Regions from separate parts of the Microbacterium sp. Root322 genome, predicted to be linked through region 2. Evidence: predicted binding sites of a transcription regulator. Region 2 holds the regulator's gene; each other region holds the start of a gene.
What was found. Region 2 encodes LexA, which represses DNA repair genes until DNA is damaged. Its sites were predicted from a motif close to TCGAACANNTGTTCGA; they were not measured.
Positions count from the first base shown of each region.

Region 1: the regulator LexA is predicted to act here: its motif matches at 2,570-2,585, upstream of recA (recombinase RecA).
Region 3: the regulator LexA is predicted to act here: its motif matches at 2,632-2,647, upstream of ASC55_RS05850 (HNH endonuclease signature motif containing protein).
Region 4: the regulator LexA is predicted to act here: its motif matches at 1,813-1,828, upstream of ASC55_RS13605 (HNH endonuclease signature motif containing protein).

Region 1 covers NZ_LMCS01000001.1:755,221-759,085, forward strand. Annotated here, with positions in the region: gene miaB (tRNA (N6-isopentenyl adenosine(37)-C2)-methylthiotransferase MiaB) at 1-408, opposite strand, end outside; gene ASC55_RS17690 (regulatory protein RecX) at 457-930, opposite strand; gene recA (recombinase RecA) at 1,326-2,372, opposite strand; gene ASC55_RS03605 (DUF3046 domain-containing protein) at 2,642-2,866, opposite strand; gene ASC55_RS03610 (helix-turn-helix domain-containing protein) at 2,885-3,193, opposite strand; gene ASC55_RS03615 (CinA family protein) at 3,335-3,820, opposite strand; gene pgsA (CDP-diacylglycerol--glycerol-3-phosphate 3-phosphatidyltransferase) at 3,817-3,865, opposite strand, start outside.
Region 2 covers NZ_LMCS01000003.1:968,537-972,401, forward strand. Annotated here, with positions in the region: gene ASC55_RS17010 (S9 family peptidase) at 1-841, opposite strand, end outside; gene lexA (transcriptional repressor LexA) at 970-1,656, opposite strand; gene ASC55_RS17020 (LysM peptidoglycan-binding domain-containing protein) at 1,946-2,314, shown strand; gene ASC55_RS17025 (histidinol-phosphate transaminase) at 2,381-3,466, shown strand; gene hisB (imidazoleglycerol-phosphate dehydratase HisB) at 3,463-3,865, shown strand, end outside.
Region 3 covers NZ_LMCS01000002.1:219,279-223,143, forward strand. Annotated here, with positions in the region: gene ASC55_RS05845 (ABC transporter substrate-binding protein) at 1-917, opposite strand, end outside; gene ASC55_RS05850 (HNH endonuclease signature motif containing protein) at 1,260-2,600, opposite strand; gene ASC55_RS05855 (DUF4259 domain-containing protein) at 2,743-3,123, shown strand; gene ASC55_RS05860 (aldo/keto reductase) at 3,130-3,865, opposite strand, start outside.
Region 4 covers NZ_LMCS01000003.1:250,437-254,301, reverse strand. Annotated here, with positions in the region: gene ASC55_RS13610 (ECF transporter S component) at 1-262, shown strand, start outside; gene ASC55_RS13605 (HNH endonuclease signature motif containing protein) at 364-1,782, opposite strand; gene ASC55_RS13600 (acyl-CoA dehydrogenase family protein) at 1,990-3,153, opposite strand; gene ASC55_RS13595 (M15 family metallopeptidase) at 3,306-3,865, opposite strand, start outside.

The sequences.
Region 1 (3,865 bases), on a different contig from region 2:
GAGAAGCCCCGGGAGCGAGCCCATGTTGTGCGTGCCGAACACGACGTCGACCCAGGGGGCCTTGTCGAGGACCGCCTGCTTGTCCATCTGCGCCAGACAACCGCCGACCGCGATCTGCATGCCGTCCTTGCGCCGCTTGACGGATGCGAGGTGTCCGAGCGTGCCGTACAGCTTGCCCGCGGCGTTGTCGCGGACCGCGCACGTGTTGATGATCACCACGTCGGCTTCGGCGCCGTCGAGCGCACGTACGTAGCCCGCGCTCTCCAGCGACCCCGAAAGACGCTCGGAGTCATGCACGTTCATCTGGCACCCGAAGGTGCGCACTTCATACGATCGCTGTCGTCCGTCGTCGTCGACGGCTGCCGAGGACGCGCCGATGATCGTCGGTTCACTGCGCGGGATAGTCATGATCACCCCATTGTACGAGCCGCTGCCTAGCAGGGGCGTGTCGCCGCCTCAGTCGGAATCGACGAAGCGGACACCGGAGGTCGGACCGCCGAAGGAGGCCTCCCGCAGCGCGGACTTCGCGGCCTTCATCGCCACAGCTCCGTTGTAGCCGCGACGGGAGAGCTGGCCCACCAATCGCCGAAGAGCCGTGTCATGGTCGAGCCGCCCCATCGATCGCGCCTTGCCACGTGCGAACTCGAGCGCGCGTTCGTCATCATCGTCAGGCAGCTCGTCGAGAGCAGCGTCGATCACGTCGCGCGGAATGCCCCGCTGGGCGAGCGCGCGGGACAGGGCGACTCTTCCCTGGCCCTTCCGTTCCACACCCGACGTCACGAGGACCCCCGCGAGAGCGGAATCATCGAGATAGCCACGACGACAGAAGTCGTCGATCACATCGTCGATCATGCCGCTGTCGAGCCCCACACCCCTCAGCACCTGCCGCGACTCGGAGATGGACAACGACCGAGCCCGCAGCTTGCGCACGAGCGACTCTTCTGCGGAGACTCGGATCTCGTCGAGCGACGCCGTCTCTCCGCTGTCGATGCCGTCTCTCGGCTCGTCGCCGAGCGCACGGAGACGAGGAGCGGAACCTGCCGAGCGAGACGCTGTGGCAGAGCTGCCCCTGACTCCTCGTGCGGGGTGCCGATCGCTGGGTGTGCCTGCGTCGCTCTCGTCGATACGGGAAACCTCCGCGGGCGGCGCGTCCCAGGTCGTACGCCATACGGCCGCATCGCCGGTACGTGACGAAGGTTCTTCCGCCTCCTGGCCACGCTCCGGGTTCTGAGCCGGTCGCGTCGAGGCAGGCTTCTTCGATGCACCGCCGAAGAGAGGGATGATGGGGGCGACCCGATCCGGATCGCCCCCACGAGTGTCGTTCATCAGGCCGGACGACGCTCGGCGAGCTCGTCTGCAGCCGCCGGCACAGCCGCGCCGCCGATGCCGAGCTTCTGCTTGATCTGCGTCTCGATGGCCAGCGCGATGTCGGGGTTGTTGAGCAGGAACGTTCGCGCGTTCTCCTTGCCCTGGCCCAGCTGATCTCCGTCGTAGGTGTACCACGAGCCCGACTTCTTCACGATGGCGTGCTCGACACCGAAGTCGATCAGGCTGCCTTCGCGGGAGATGCCGACGCCGTAGAGGATGTCGAACTCGGCCTGCTTGAAGGGCGGTGCCATCTTGTTCTTCACCACCTTCACCCTGGTGCGGTTTCCGACGGCGTCGGTGCCATCCTTCAGCGTCTCGATACGACGGATGTCCATGCGGACCGAGGCGTAGAACTTCAGCGCCTTACCACCGGCGGTGGTCTCGGGCGAGCCGAAGAACACACCGATCTTCTCGCGAAGCTGGTTGATGAAGATCATCGTGGTGTTGGTCTGGTTCAGACCACCCGTGAGCTTACGCAGCGCCTGTGACATGAGTCGCGCCTGCAGACCCACGTGCGAGTCGCCCATCTCACCCTCGATCTCGGCGCGAGGGACGAGCGCGGCCACGGAGTCGATGACGATGAGGTCGATGGCCCCCGAGCGCACGAGCATGTCGGCGATCTCGAGCGCCTGCTCACCGGTGTCGGGCTGGGAGACCAGAAGCGCGTCGATGTCGACACCGAGCTTCGCGGCGTAATCCGGGTCGAGCGCGTGCTCGGCGTCGATGAAGGCGGCGATGCCGCCGGCGCGCTGAGCGTTCGCGATCGCGTGCAGGGTGAGAGTCGTCTTACCCGAGGACTCCGGTCCGTAGATCTCGACGATTCGACCACGCGGGAGACCTCCGACGCCGAGGGCGACGTCGAGGGCGATGGAGCCGGTGGGGATGACGGCCACGGGGGCACGCTCATCGCTGCCCAGCCGCATGACCGAGCCCTTTCCGAACTGGCGGTCGATCTGGGCGAGGGCGGTCTCGAGGGACTTCTCGCGGTCGGCGGGTGATGGCATGATGTGCTCCTTCTGCGCGCGTGATGCCGCCTGTAGGCTGTCGCGGCTCTCCCGGTTGGGAGAAACTCTCCGACAAGGCGTAATGGCTCTTCGGCTCGTTTTCCACCGTAGGAGAGGCCACCGACATCGACGCCGCGAGCTCACATACCGTGGAGAACAGACTCCCTGAACCACTTGTGCAGAAGACTACGCCCGCTTCGAACAGATCTTCGACGACACGCCGTGGATCTCATCGCGTGTCCCGTAGGCATCGGACATCGAGGGACGGATCAGCGTCCGCGCGGCTCTTGCCTGCCGACGCCATGCCGCCTGTTCTCCGGCACATCCATCTCGGCGCACAGCGCCAACCAGATCTCGCGCGGTGGAGTGCCGTCGGCCAGCGCTTCCACAGCCGTACGGCCGCCGACGGCGCTGAGACCGAGGTCGTTCACCAGAGAGGAGGCACGCGCCTGGAACTCTGTCTCGACGGCGCGGAGAAACTCGCTACGACGCATCGCTGGTCTGACCGTGGGTCAGTGCAGCGAGAGCTGGGGTTCGATCGAGGCCACGAGGTCGTCCGGAACGACATCCGGAAACACCTGGATGCCCTCGAGCACGGAGATGCGATCTCCGACCTCGCGCATGATCGTCGAGATGGGAACGTCGAGCGCATCGGCGACGGATGCGAGGATCTCGCTCGACGCCTCCTTCTGCCCGCGCTCGACCTCACTGAGGTAGCCGAGGGCAACCGATGCCTTGCTTGCGACCTGCCGGAGCGTGCGCCCCTTCTGCAGGCGGAAGTCCCTCAGCACATCGCCGATTTCCTGTCGAACAAGAATCATCGGAACCTCCTCCCCATGTGATCGTTCGAGGTCTCCCCCGATGAGACAGCCAGTCTAGTACCCCTGGCCTGCACAGAATCTACCCCTGCACTCTGTGGTTTTAGTGTGAGCACAAGAGAGATAACCAGGCCGAGGGCGTCACTATTCCGCCACCACCGCGAGCACCTCTCGGAGTGCTGCCGCCACGGCCTGCGCCCGGATCGCGTCGCGGTCCCCGCTGAAGTGGAAGGCCGTGTTCCGCGACGCCACAGGGGTCACGACTCCGATGTGCACAGTGCCGACCGGCTGGCCGTCCGGGGAGTCCGGGCCGGCGATCCCCGTCGTCGACACGCCTACATCGGCTGGCACACCCCCGACACCGACCACGTCTCTGACGCCGTCGGCCATCTGCAGAGCGACCTGCGGGTGCACCGGTCCGTGTGCGGCCAGAAGAGCCGCGTCCACTCCCAGCACGGTCGCCTTCACCGGCGTCGCGTAGGCCACGACGCCCCCGAGAAGCACCGCGGATGCGCCGGGGATGGCGACGACATCCGCGCACAGAGCGCCACCTGTCAGCGATTCGGCGATCCCGAGCGTCCACCCGCGCCGGCCCAGCGCTGCGAGGACCGCGGCGCTCTCTTCGCTCATGGCTTCCGGCGCGAACCCCGCACCTGCGCCACGATGTAGTCGATG
Region 2 (3,865 bases):
CGTCGAGCGGCTGGTACCAGCGGTTGCCGAGCACCCACAGCCCGTAGCCGGTATCCGCATCGACAGGAGCGCCAGCAGGGGCGAACGGTCGCGCCGGCCCGGTGGGAGTCACCCCATCGAGCGTGACACGCTGCAGAGCCCAGCGACCGTCTGGATCGTCGGCGAAGATCAGTTCCGCGTCGCTGAGCCACTCCGGCTGCAGCGCCGCCCGCGAGGGGATCGTGTGTGGCGTCCCGCCGGGGACCTCTGCGACCTGAACGTGCGCGTCCTCCCAGGGCATCCGTCCTCGCTCCCAGCCGACCCATGCCGCGCGGGTCCCGTCGGGAGAGAGGGCGGGGTGGGCGAAGAAGCCGTCTCCCTGCACGATCACCCTGATCGCGGACGGGTCTTCGGCGGCGGATCCATCGAGCGGGATCTCGACGATCGAGCGGAGGTGCGGCGTGGCCGAGAGGTCTTCGCGCACGGCCAGCAGGCGGCCGTTCTGCACGCGCAGGCCGCCGTGCGAGGGACCGGGGGCGGTGAGGGCGACGGGTTCGGCTCCGACGCTCAGACGGCGCACCCGCTGGTCTCCTGCGTCGACGAAGAACAGCGTGCCGTGCTCATCGGCCGTCCAGGCGCCTCCGCCGTACTCGTGCACGCGAGAGCGCGCGCTCCAGGGGGCGGGGAGGATCTCGGAGCCGGAGGAGCTCCGCACCGTCACGCGTCCCTTCTCGGCGGGTACCGACTCACCCCACCAGATCTCCGCACCGACGAAGCGGGCTCCGTCGATGCGCGGAGAGGAGGCCGCGACGGAGGCCGCGGAGAAGGGCGAGGGCCAGGAACCGTAGGGGGACGACGACATGCTTCGAGCCTAGGCGTCGAAGGTGGACGCCCGTTCGTCAGGACGGGAGCATCGCGGTCTTGATCCGTCGCCCGACGACACGAACCCCCTCCCGGCACCCGGGAGGGGCTTCATCGTGCCGTCTCGTCTCAGACCGCGCGCAGTACTGCCACGATCTTCCCGAGGATCACGGACTCATCACCGAGGATGGGCTCGAACGCGGAGTTGCGGGGGAGCAGCCAGGTGTGGCCGTCGCGGCGACGCAGCACCTTGACGGTGGCCTCGCCGTCGAGCATCGCTGCCACGATCTCGCCGTTCTCGGCGCTGTTCTGGGAGCGGACGACGACCCAGTCGCCGTCGCAGATGGCGGCATCGATCATCGACTCGCCGGAGACCTTGAGCATGAAGAGGTCGCCCTTGCCCACCAGCTGGCGGGGGAGGGGGAAGATCTCCTCGACCTGCTGGTCGGCGGTGATCGGCACGCCGGCTGCGATGCGTCCGACGAGGGGGACGAGCGCGGCGTCTCCGACCGGGGTCGCCACGTCTGCGGGGCTCTCGGTGCTGGTGCCAGGCAGATCGATGAGCACTTCCATGGCTCTCGTCTTCCCGGGGTCGCGGCGCAGATAGCCGCTGAGCTCGAGCTGTCCGAGCTGGTGGGTGACGCTGGAGAGGGACTTGAGGCCGACGGCGTCGCCGATCTCGCGCATGCTCGGCGGGTAGCCGTGGTGCGCGATCGAGTTCTGGATGACCTCGAGGATCGCCATCTGCTTCGGGCTGAGGCTCTTCCGGCGGCGCGTGCGCGGTGCCTCCGACTCGGGGGCAGAGTTCTCGCTCATGGTGCTCCTTCAGTGCGTGATCCGACGTCCCTCTTCGAATGTCGGAGGCCCGTGGTGGGGTGTCCTTATCGAAACCGTATCCGAGAATCGGGCCGATCTGGAAGATCTGTTCGAGCGTGTCGGCCTAATCGTCGGTGGGGTTTCGAAGAATACTTGACAGATGTTCGAACTCGAAGATATCTTCGGTACGTAGCTTCGCATTCACGGCTCCCGGCCGAGGCGGGAATGCGAACGCTACGCCAACTTCCCCGGTGGCCTCACGGCTCCGGGACAGGCTAAGGAGCACCACATGAGCAGCATCAGCTTCAGCACCGCAGCAGTCATTCCGGCGTCGACCCGTCCTTCGACGCGACTCCGACTGACGACGCGTGGCCGCGCCGTGCTGCTGGCCTTCGCCTCCGTGCCGCTCGCGGCCGGCATCGCGTTCGCCGCACTCAGCGGTGGCAGTGCGATCGCCTCGGGTGCAGACACCGCGGCCGTCAGCGTCGAGACCGTCACGGTCATGCCCGGCGACACACTCTGGTCGATCGCCACCGGCGTCGCCCCCGACGCCGACCCGCGCGACGTGATCGGTGAGATCAGCCGGATGAACCTGCTGCGTGGTGGCGAGCTCCAGATCGGTCAGACACTGGCCATCCCGGCCCAGTACGTGAACTGATCCTGCCGCAGCGTCGCTGCAGCAACTTTGCGTCATCGACTCGGGGCGCCGCTTAACATGGGAAGGGTGACCCTCTCCCTCAACGATCTCCCGCTACGTGATGATCTTCGCGGACTGACGCCGTACGGCGCTCCGCAGGCGCCCCTTCCGATCGCGCTCAACGTGAACGAGAACACGCATCCGATCCCGGATGAAGTGGCCAGCGACATCCTCGACGACATCGCCGTCGCGATCCGCGACGTCAACCGCTACCCCGACCGGGAGTTCAGCACCCTTCGTGAGTCGTTCGCCGAGTATCTGGGGCACGGGCTCACACCCGAACAGATCTGGGCGGGTAACGGGTCCAACGAAGTGCTCCAGCACATCCTGCAGGCGTTCGGCGGGCCGGGGCGCACGGCGTTCGGCTTCGCGCCCACGTACTCGATGTACCCGTTGATCGCCCAGGGGACCGGGGCGCGGTGGATCGCCGGCACCAGGCAGCCCGACTACACGATCACGCCGGAGGAGGCCGCCGAGCAGGTGCGGGCCGCCGACCCGGACGTGGTGATTCTCTGCTCGCCCAACAACCCCACCGGCACGCCGCTGGGGCTCGACGTCGTCGAAGCCGTCTACGACGCGGCTCGGGGCATCGTTATCGTCGACGAGGCCTACCAGGAGTTCGCTCCCCGCGACGCCGTGTCCGCATTGACGCTGCTCGAAGGGCGTCCGCGGCTCGCCGTCTCGCGCACGATGAGCAAGGCGTTCGCGTTCGCGGGCGCTCGCGTCGGCTATCTCGCGGCGGATCCGGCCTTCATCGACGCGCTGCGGCTGGTGCGTCTGCCCTATCACCTGAGCGCCCTCACCCAGGCAGCGGCCATCGCGGCACTGCGCAACGCCGACGTCATGCTCGGGATGGTCGAGGAGATCGTCGAACAGCGCGACAGGATCACGGCGACCCTCGAGGCGCTCGGCTATCAGCCGCACGAGACGTGGTCGAACTTCGTGCTGTTCGGCGGAGTCGCCGACCCGAAGGCGACGTGGCAGCAGCTCTACGACCGCGGTGTGCTCGTGCGCGACGTCGGCATCCCCGGCCACCTGAGGGTGAGTGCCGGAACCGAGGCCGAGACCACCGCGTTCCTCGACGCCCTGGCCTCGATAGGATCGGCTTCATGAGCACCCCCGCACTGACCCCGCGCACAGCGAGCCGCGTGCGCAGCACGTCGGAGTCCACCGTCGAGCTCGAGCTGAATCTCGACGGCACCGGTGCGAGTCGCATCGACACCTCGGTACCGTTCTTCGACCACATGCTCACCGCGTTCGCCAAGCACTCGCTCACCGACCTGACCGTGCGCGCGTCCGGCGACACGCACATCGACGCGCACCACACCGTCGAAGACGTCTCGATCGTGCTCGGCCAGGCGATTCTCGAGGCCCTCGGCGACAAGTCCGGCATCTCCCGCTACGGTGACGCGCTCGTTCCGCTCGACGAGGCGCTCGCTCAGGCCGTCGTCGATATCTCCGGTCGCCCCTACCTCGTGCACACGGGTGAGCCCGCCGGGTTCGAGCACCATC
Region 3 (3,865 bases), on a different contig from region 2:
GCGGCACCGTCGAACGCGTAGTTCAGCGCCTGCCGGACCTCGAGCTTGCCGAGGGCCTCGCTCTTGGCTCCGGTGTGGTCGGTGATGACGAGTCCCGCCCAGCCGGAGACGCGCTCCGCGGTGTTCCAGCCCTGCTGCTTCGCCTGCTCGAGGTTGGCGACGTCGCCGTACTGCACATTGATCTGGCCGCTGAGCATGGCGTTGTGCCGCGCTGTCGCATCGGTGATCGGGAAGATCGCGAGGTCGGCGAACGGGTAGGCCTCGGCATCCCAGTGGTCGGTGGTCTTGGTGAAGTGGTACTCCGCGCCGGCGATGCTGGTGTCGCCGTCGAGGACGTAGGGTCCGGAGCCGATGGGCTCGCTGCCGAGGGTTCCCGCCTCGATCGCTGCCGGAGAGACCACGTAGCTGCGGCCCAGCCCCATGAAGTAGAGGATCGTGTCGTCGCGCTGGGTGAGGAGGATGCGAACCGTGTCGTCGTCGACCTTCTCGAAGGCGGAGACGTTCAGATAGGCCTCTCCGGAGCGCGCGCCCTGCTTGAGGTAGTCGAGGCTCGCGATCACGGCGTCGACGTCGACCGGGGTGCCGTCGCTGAACACGGCATCGGTACGGATGTCGAGGTCGATGCTGAGGTCGTCGTCGGCGACGGTCCATTCGGTCGCGAGGGACGGGACCGGCTTGCCGTCCGCGTCCAGAGCGATCAGGGCATCGTAGACGGCGGAGAGGTAGGGGCCGTCGAAGCCGATGTCGGCGAGCGAGGGATCCCACGACGTGACGTCGAGGAAGTTGCCGATGTTGAGGGCGTCAGGGCCGTCGGCAGCACTGCCGTCGGACGGGGAGGGTGTTGCGCCTGCGCTGCAGCTGGTGAGCGCGAGGGTCGCGGCCACGGCTGCGGCGAGCGCGAGGGGCATTCGTTTCATGGTTCCTTCTCTCGGGTGCAAGGGTGGTGAAGAAGGCTCGGAGTGCCGCTGACCGGAGACCGGATCCGGCGTCACCTCGATGTGTCGCGCTGGTTAGTCTACATGCGTGGAAAAAGAGCGCAAGAGCCTTTCGCTTCCCTGGCGGCCCCGCTCATGCCCCGGCGCGCACCGGGCTTGTCCGAGCGTGCAGGCATGGTGGAGCGCCGGTCGCCGGCGAGACGCGCAGGCAGCGTGCTCAGGCGGCGCTTTCGGGGCCACGCACTCACGCCACTAAATCCATGGCCACGCGTTCAGGCCACACATCCACGCCACGCGTTCAGGCCATGCGTTCAGGCAGCGCGTTCAGGCAGCGATGTCGAAGCGCGCCCTGCCACCCAGGCGCGGAGCCCGCGCAGGGTCGACCGTGGCCGGTGGGAGAAACCACACCCTGCCGCGGCTCCCACCGCCATCGATACGGATATCCCACCCGTTGTCATGGATCCGATGGTGGCAGGTCTCGCACAGCAGCACGCCGTTCGAGAGATCGGTCGGACCATGGTCTCGACTCCACCATCGGATGTGATGCGCCTTCGTCATCTCGGGCGGCAGCGCGCACATGGCGCATCCACCATCCCGCTCGACCAACGCCAACCGTTGCGAGCGCGTGAACAGGCGCTTCTCCCGACCCCAATCGAGCACTTCGCTCGCCGCACCGAGCACGCAGGGGATCACTCCCCCGCCTGCGGCCATCCGTCGCGCCGCGCCGACGCTGACCGGCTGCTCGATTCCGTCGACCTCGGCGGAACCGGCGCCGGCTTCCAGGTCGTCGAGGCTCATCCGCACCACGACGGTCGCACCCGCCAACGGCACCCGGGCGTCGCACTCGAGAACGTGGCCCGCGAACACGGAGAGAGCGTCGGCCTGGATCATCGGCACGGTGCGACGATCGGCGTCCGGCGCGTCCGGCGCGGCCGCGTTCTTTCGCGCGGCGAACGCGGCGGTCACGTAGCCGCGGATGGCCGTCACGACAGGAGCGGCGGTCTCGGCGTCGAGGACGGCGTTCAGATGCACCATCCCGTCGCGCTCATGAATGGTCAAAGCTCGGCGGGAACGCTGCTCCTCCAGGCGCGGCTCCACCCCATCCGGGTCCAGCCACGCCTCGGCCCTCACGACCAGCTTGCGCACGTCGTCGAGAGCGAGCCCGACCGCCTTCTCCACCAGCAGAGACTCCGCCTCGGCGACCCGCACCGGGCCCGCCGAGACGCGACACCGATCCAGCAGGGCGATGATCGCGGCAGCCACCTGAGCACTCAGCGCGCCGGACCCGAGCGCCTCACGCACTCTCGGATACTTCGCCGGCAGAGGCGCCCCGAGGAGATCCTCGCGCGGCGCGACCGCCTCTCCGACCTTCACCAGCCGGGTCGCATCGCCACGCGAGACGCCGACGGTCGCCGCGATCAACGTCGCCGGATTCCGGTAGCCCTGCTGCTTCGCGAGACCCTCCGCACCCAACTCGGGACGAGACTCGCGCGAGATGCATGCCGCGACCTCGATGTGCACCGCATCCAGCCGCCGCTGCAGCAGCCCGATGGATGCGCTCACGGCGATCAGCTGCTCTCGCGACAGCTCACCGGATCCATCGGCGTCGGCCCATGCCGCATCGAGGCGGGACATCGCCTCGTGCAACTCGACCAGCTTCGACATGATTCGATTTTACCGAATCACCTCTCGACATTCGAACTTATCTTCGAACAAATGCCGGCATTCTGCCGCTGACCCTCCGCCCGACACCACGCTCACATGGTTCACTGGGTCCGACCGCAACAGCCGACAGGAAGAGGAAGACATGGGCACGTGGGGACCGGGAAACTTCGACGACGACACGGTCGCCGACGCACTGAGCGAGATCACCGACGAGCTCATCGCGAAGATCACCGAGGTGTTCGCCGATGAGGAGGACGACACCGAGCTGCAGCCGGACGAATGGGGCGGAGCCATGGCTCCCGCGTGGTTGGAGATCCTCACCGACATCGGGTCCGCGGGGCGAGTGGGTGCCACGTTCCCGTCGAGCAGCACGCTCGAGGGCTGGCGAGACCGGTACATCCGGGTCTGGGACGACTACATCGACGAGCTCGAACCGGACGAGGACTACCGCACCGACCGACGCCAGGTCATCGTCTCGACGTTCGAGCGTGCCGTAGCCCTCGCTCACGAGCGCGAGGCGTAGCCGACCTCACCACACACCGTCGGCGCGCACGTCACGGTCGACCCAGCACCCGGCGAGCGCCGCACGCACCTCGGGGCCATGCGCGAGCGCCAGCGCGAGTGCCGCATGGTTCTGCTCCAGCTGCGCGAGCCGGGAGGCACCGAACAGCACGTTCGCGGTCGCGGGGTTCGAGAGGCAGAAGGCGATGCCCAGTGCTGCCGGGGTGACCCCGAATCCGGCGGCCACCCGCGCGACCTCGGGGTAGATCGCGGCGATCTGCTCACGGATCCCTCCGACATCCGCGCCGATCTTCCGCTCGGGCAGCCGGCCGGTGGCGAGGATCCCTCCCTCGAAGACGTCGGACGCCTGCAGGGTGAGCACGCCCGCATCGAACAACGCCCCGTACGCCTCCCCCTCGGCCATCGACCGACGCGCGATGCCGTATTTCAGCTGTGCGAACGCCGGTGCGACAGCCCCCTGCGTCTCCGCCTCTTCGAGAGCCTCCCTGGTGTGGGCGATCTGCCAGTTGTTGATGCCCCAGCTGTCGACGAGGCCTTCCGAGATCAGCGCGTTCACCTCGACGACGAGGCGCGGCATGTCGGGCGCCTCCCCGTAGTCGCCGACCACCACCGTGTCGAAGCGTTCGAGGCCGGCCCGCCCGAGCGAGTCGACGAGCTGTCGGCGAAATCCCTGGTTCGGCCAGTCCCACAGCCACAGCTTGCCGCACAGGGTGATGTCGTCGCGATCGACGCCGCTCGCCCGC
Region 4 (3,865 bases), 720 kb from region 2:
CTGGTGGGCGGCCTTCACGGAGCTGCCGTTCCTGTTCGTGCTCTGGCGCTACTGGGGCACCTGGATGCACTATCTCGGTGCCGTCATCGTGGGCATCGTGTATCCGATCTCGGCGTGGGCGTGGTTCGACCTCGGGTCCATGTCTCTCTTCGCCCAGATCGCCTTCTTCGTCGTGGCGATCGCCAGCTGCGTCGGCGGCACGGCCCTCGGCATCCTGATCGCCGACCGTCTCCGCAGGGCGGGAATCGGCAGGCACCGCTGAACCGCGAGAGCGCAGCCGCACACGCCGGGCGGTGACATCGCCGGGCCGTGACGTCGAGCCGCGACGTCGTCAGGCAGCGACGTGGTCAGGCAGCGACGTGGTCAGGCCGCGATGTCGAAGCGTGCGCGGCCTCCGAGCCTCGGGGTTCGCGCAGAGTCGACGTATCGCGGCGGAATGAACCACACCCGCCCCGCCGCACCGCTCCCGCTCCCGCTCCCGCTCCCGCTCCCGCTCCCGCTCCCGCTCCCGCTCCCGCTCCCGCTCCCGCTCCCGCTCCCGGCAGTATCGATGCGGATCTGCCACCCGTTGTCGTGGATGCGATGGTGACACGTTTCGCACAGCAGCACCCCGTTGGAGAGATCGGTCGGCCCGTGGTCTCGTCTCCACCATCGAATGTGATGCGCCTTGGTCATCTCCGGCGGCAACCCGCACATCGCGCATCCCCCATCACGCTCCACCAGCGCCAGCCGTTGCGCCCGGGTGAACAACCGCTTCTCCCGTCCCCAATCGAGAATCTCGCTGTCTCCGCCGAGAACACACGGGATCACGCCGCCCCCGGCCGCCATCCGCCGCGCGGCCCCGACGCTGACCGGCTGATCGACCCCGTCCACGGTCGCGGACCCCGTGCCGGCCTCCAGATCGTCGAGGTTCATCCGCACAATCACCGTCGCACCGGCGACCGGCACCCGCTGCTCGCACCCGAGCACGTGCGCGCAGAACACCGCGAGGGCGTCGGCCTGGATCATCGGCACCGTCCGCCGATCCGCATCGGGCGCTTCCGCATCGGGCGCGTCTTTCCGCGCGGCGAACACGGCGGTCACGTAGCCCCGGATCGCGGTGACGACCGGCGCCGCGGTCTCGACATCGAGCACGGCGTTCAGATGCACCATTCCCTCACGCTCGAACAGTGTCAGCGCGCGCCTGCCGCGGCGCTCTTCCTCACGAGGCTCCAGACCATCCGGATCGAGCCATGCTTCTGCACGGACCACGAGCTTGCGCACATCGTCGAGTGCCAGACCTGCCGCCTTCTCCGCCAGCATGCGCTCGGCTTCGACGACATGCTCCACCCCCGCGGCGATCCGACAACGATCGAGCAACCCGATGATCATCGCGGCGGCGGGAGCACCGAGCGCCCCCGAATCCAGCGCCTCGCTCACCAGCGGATACTTCGCCGGCAGACGCGCACCCAGAAGGTCGCTCCGGGGCGCCGTCGCCTCTCCCACCTTGACGAGGCGCGACGCATCACCGGTCGACACCCCCGTGGCTGCCGCGATCAACGTCGCCGGGTTGCGGTAGCCCTGCTGCTTGGCCAGGCTCTCCGCCCCGAGCTCTGGACGCGACTCGCGGGAGATGCACGCCGCCACCGACACATGCACGGCATCCAACCGACGCCGCAACACCCCGATAGACGCGCTCACCTCGATCAGCTGCTCGCGGGACAGCTCTCCGGAGTCACCGGCATCTGACCACGCCTCATCGAGGCGGGACATCGCCTCGTGCAACGCGGTCAATTTCGACATACTCGATTCTATCGCGAACCGTCTCGACATTCGAATTTATGTTCTATTGAATACCGGTGCGACCGGCATGTCGTGAAGACCGAGAACCGAGTCAGCCGCCAGGAGTGCGTCGCTCCGAATGCCTGGTGGCACCGAGGTCCGGCGATACAGCAGGGACAGGAAGAGGCCCCGGATGTCGCATCCGGGGCCTCTTCTGCGTAGGTGACGTCAGCGCTTGCCGACGATCTGACGGCCGACGAGATCGCGCATGATCTCGTTCGTGCCGCCGTAGATGCGGTGCACGCGAGCATCAGTGAAGGCGCGGGCGATCGGGTACTCCATGATGTAGCCGTAACCGCCGTGCAGCTGCACGCCCGTGTCGAGCACCTCCCACTCGCGCTCGGTAGCCCAGAACTTGACCTTCGCGGCATCCTCGGCGGTGAGGGTGCCGTTCTTGTAGGCGAGCAACGCGCGGTCGATGTACGCCCACATCGCGTCCGTGGTCGCGGCCATGTCGGCGAGCCGGAAGCGGGTGTTCTGGAAGTCGGCGATGCGCTCGCCGAACGCCTCGCGGTCCTTCGTATAGGCGACGGTCCAGTCGAGGGCGGCCTGCGCGGCTGCGGCTGCGGCGACGCCGATCGAGAGACGCTCGAGCGGCAGGTTCAGCATCAGCTGGATGAAGCCCTGACCCTCCTTGCCGCTGATCAGGTTCTCGTCGGGGACGAACACGTCGGTGAAGCTGAGCTCGGCCGTGTCCCAGCCGTGGAAGCCCATCTTGCTGAGCTTCTTGCCCTGGTCGAAGCCCTCCATGCCCTTCTCCACGAGCAGCAGGCTGAAGGCGTCGGGACGGTTGCCTTCACCGGTCTTGACGAAGGTCACGACGACGTCGGCCGTCGTACCGGAGGAGATGAACGTCTTCGCACCGTTGAGGATGTAGCCGCCGTCGACCTTCTTGGCGTTGGTCTTGATGCCACGCAGATCCGAACCCGCACCCGGGTCGGTCATGGCGAGCGCGCCGAGCACCTCACCCGTGGCCATGCGGGGAAGCCACTTCTCCTTCTGCTCCTGCGTTCCCATGTGCACGAGGTAGGGCACGGCCAGGTCGTCCTGGATGCCGAAGGCACCGGCCAGCGAACCCGCGCCGGAGGCGATGACCTCCTCCATCACGATCGTGCGGAAGCGGTAGTCCTGCAGCATGCCGGCGCCACCGAACTCCTCCGGGACCGACAGGCCGATCAGACCCGCCTCGCCGGCGGCCAGCATCGTCGCCCGGTCGATCTCCCCCGCGGCGTCCCACCGCTCGATCGCCTCGTTGGTCACGTGGCGCTTGACGAAGTCCTTGACCAGGTCCCGGAATGCCTCGTGATCCTCGTCGTAGATGTCGCGTTCCATGCCGTCCTCCTGAACGTCTCATGCATCGTTGCTCCGGCGATTCTACGTCGCACGACCGGTCCAGGACAGGACGTTGTGAGAATGCATCCCATAAAACGTGACACTGGGTACCGCGGTTGTCGGATGCCGCAACCGTGGCGTTCCGCGCCGATTCAGTGCGCGTAGTCGGGGGCGGCCGGCAGCGCGAAGAACTCCTCGAGCGTGTGGAATCCACCCTCGTGATAGGCGGCGGCGAGGTCGACGCCGACATAGCGGAGGTGCCACGGCTCCGGCGCATACCCCGTGACCGGGGTGCCGACCTGCTCGTAGCGCACGATGAATCCGTACTCCCAGGCGTGCGCCGCGACCCAGTCGCTCTGCGCCGTGGCACCGAAGCCGTCGAGTCCGCCGCAGCCCGTCCCGCACGCGACCACGTCGAGCGCGAGACCCGTCTGGTGCTCACTGTGGCCCGGACGCGCCGAGCCGGCATCCGCCTCGGCCTGGCCCTGCGATCGCACGTGCGAGCCGTAGGTCGTCACCTGCAGACCGTACGAGCGGTATCCGTTGTTCGCGCCGATCCGCCCGACACCGGCAGCGACCGCCGCATCCGCCATCTCGCCGACGGCAGCGGCCACGTCGGTGCGCACGCGCCCGGACGGCGTCGTCATCTGCAGCGGCACCGAGGCGAGGTCCGTCGGCTCGTACTCGGGCGGGTTCAGCGGCGACGACTTGT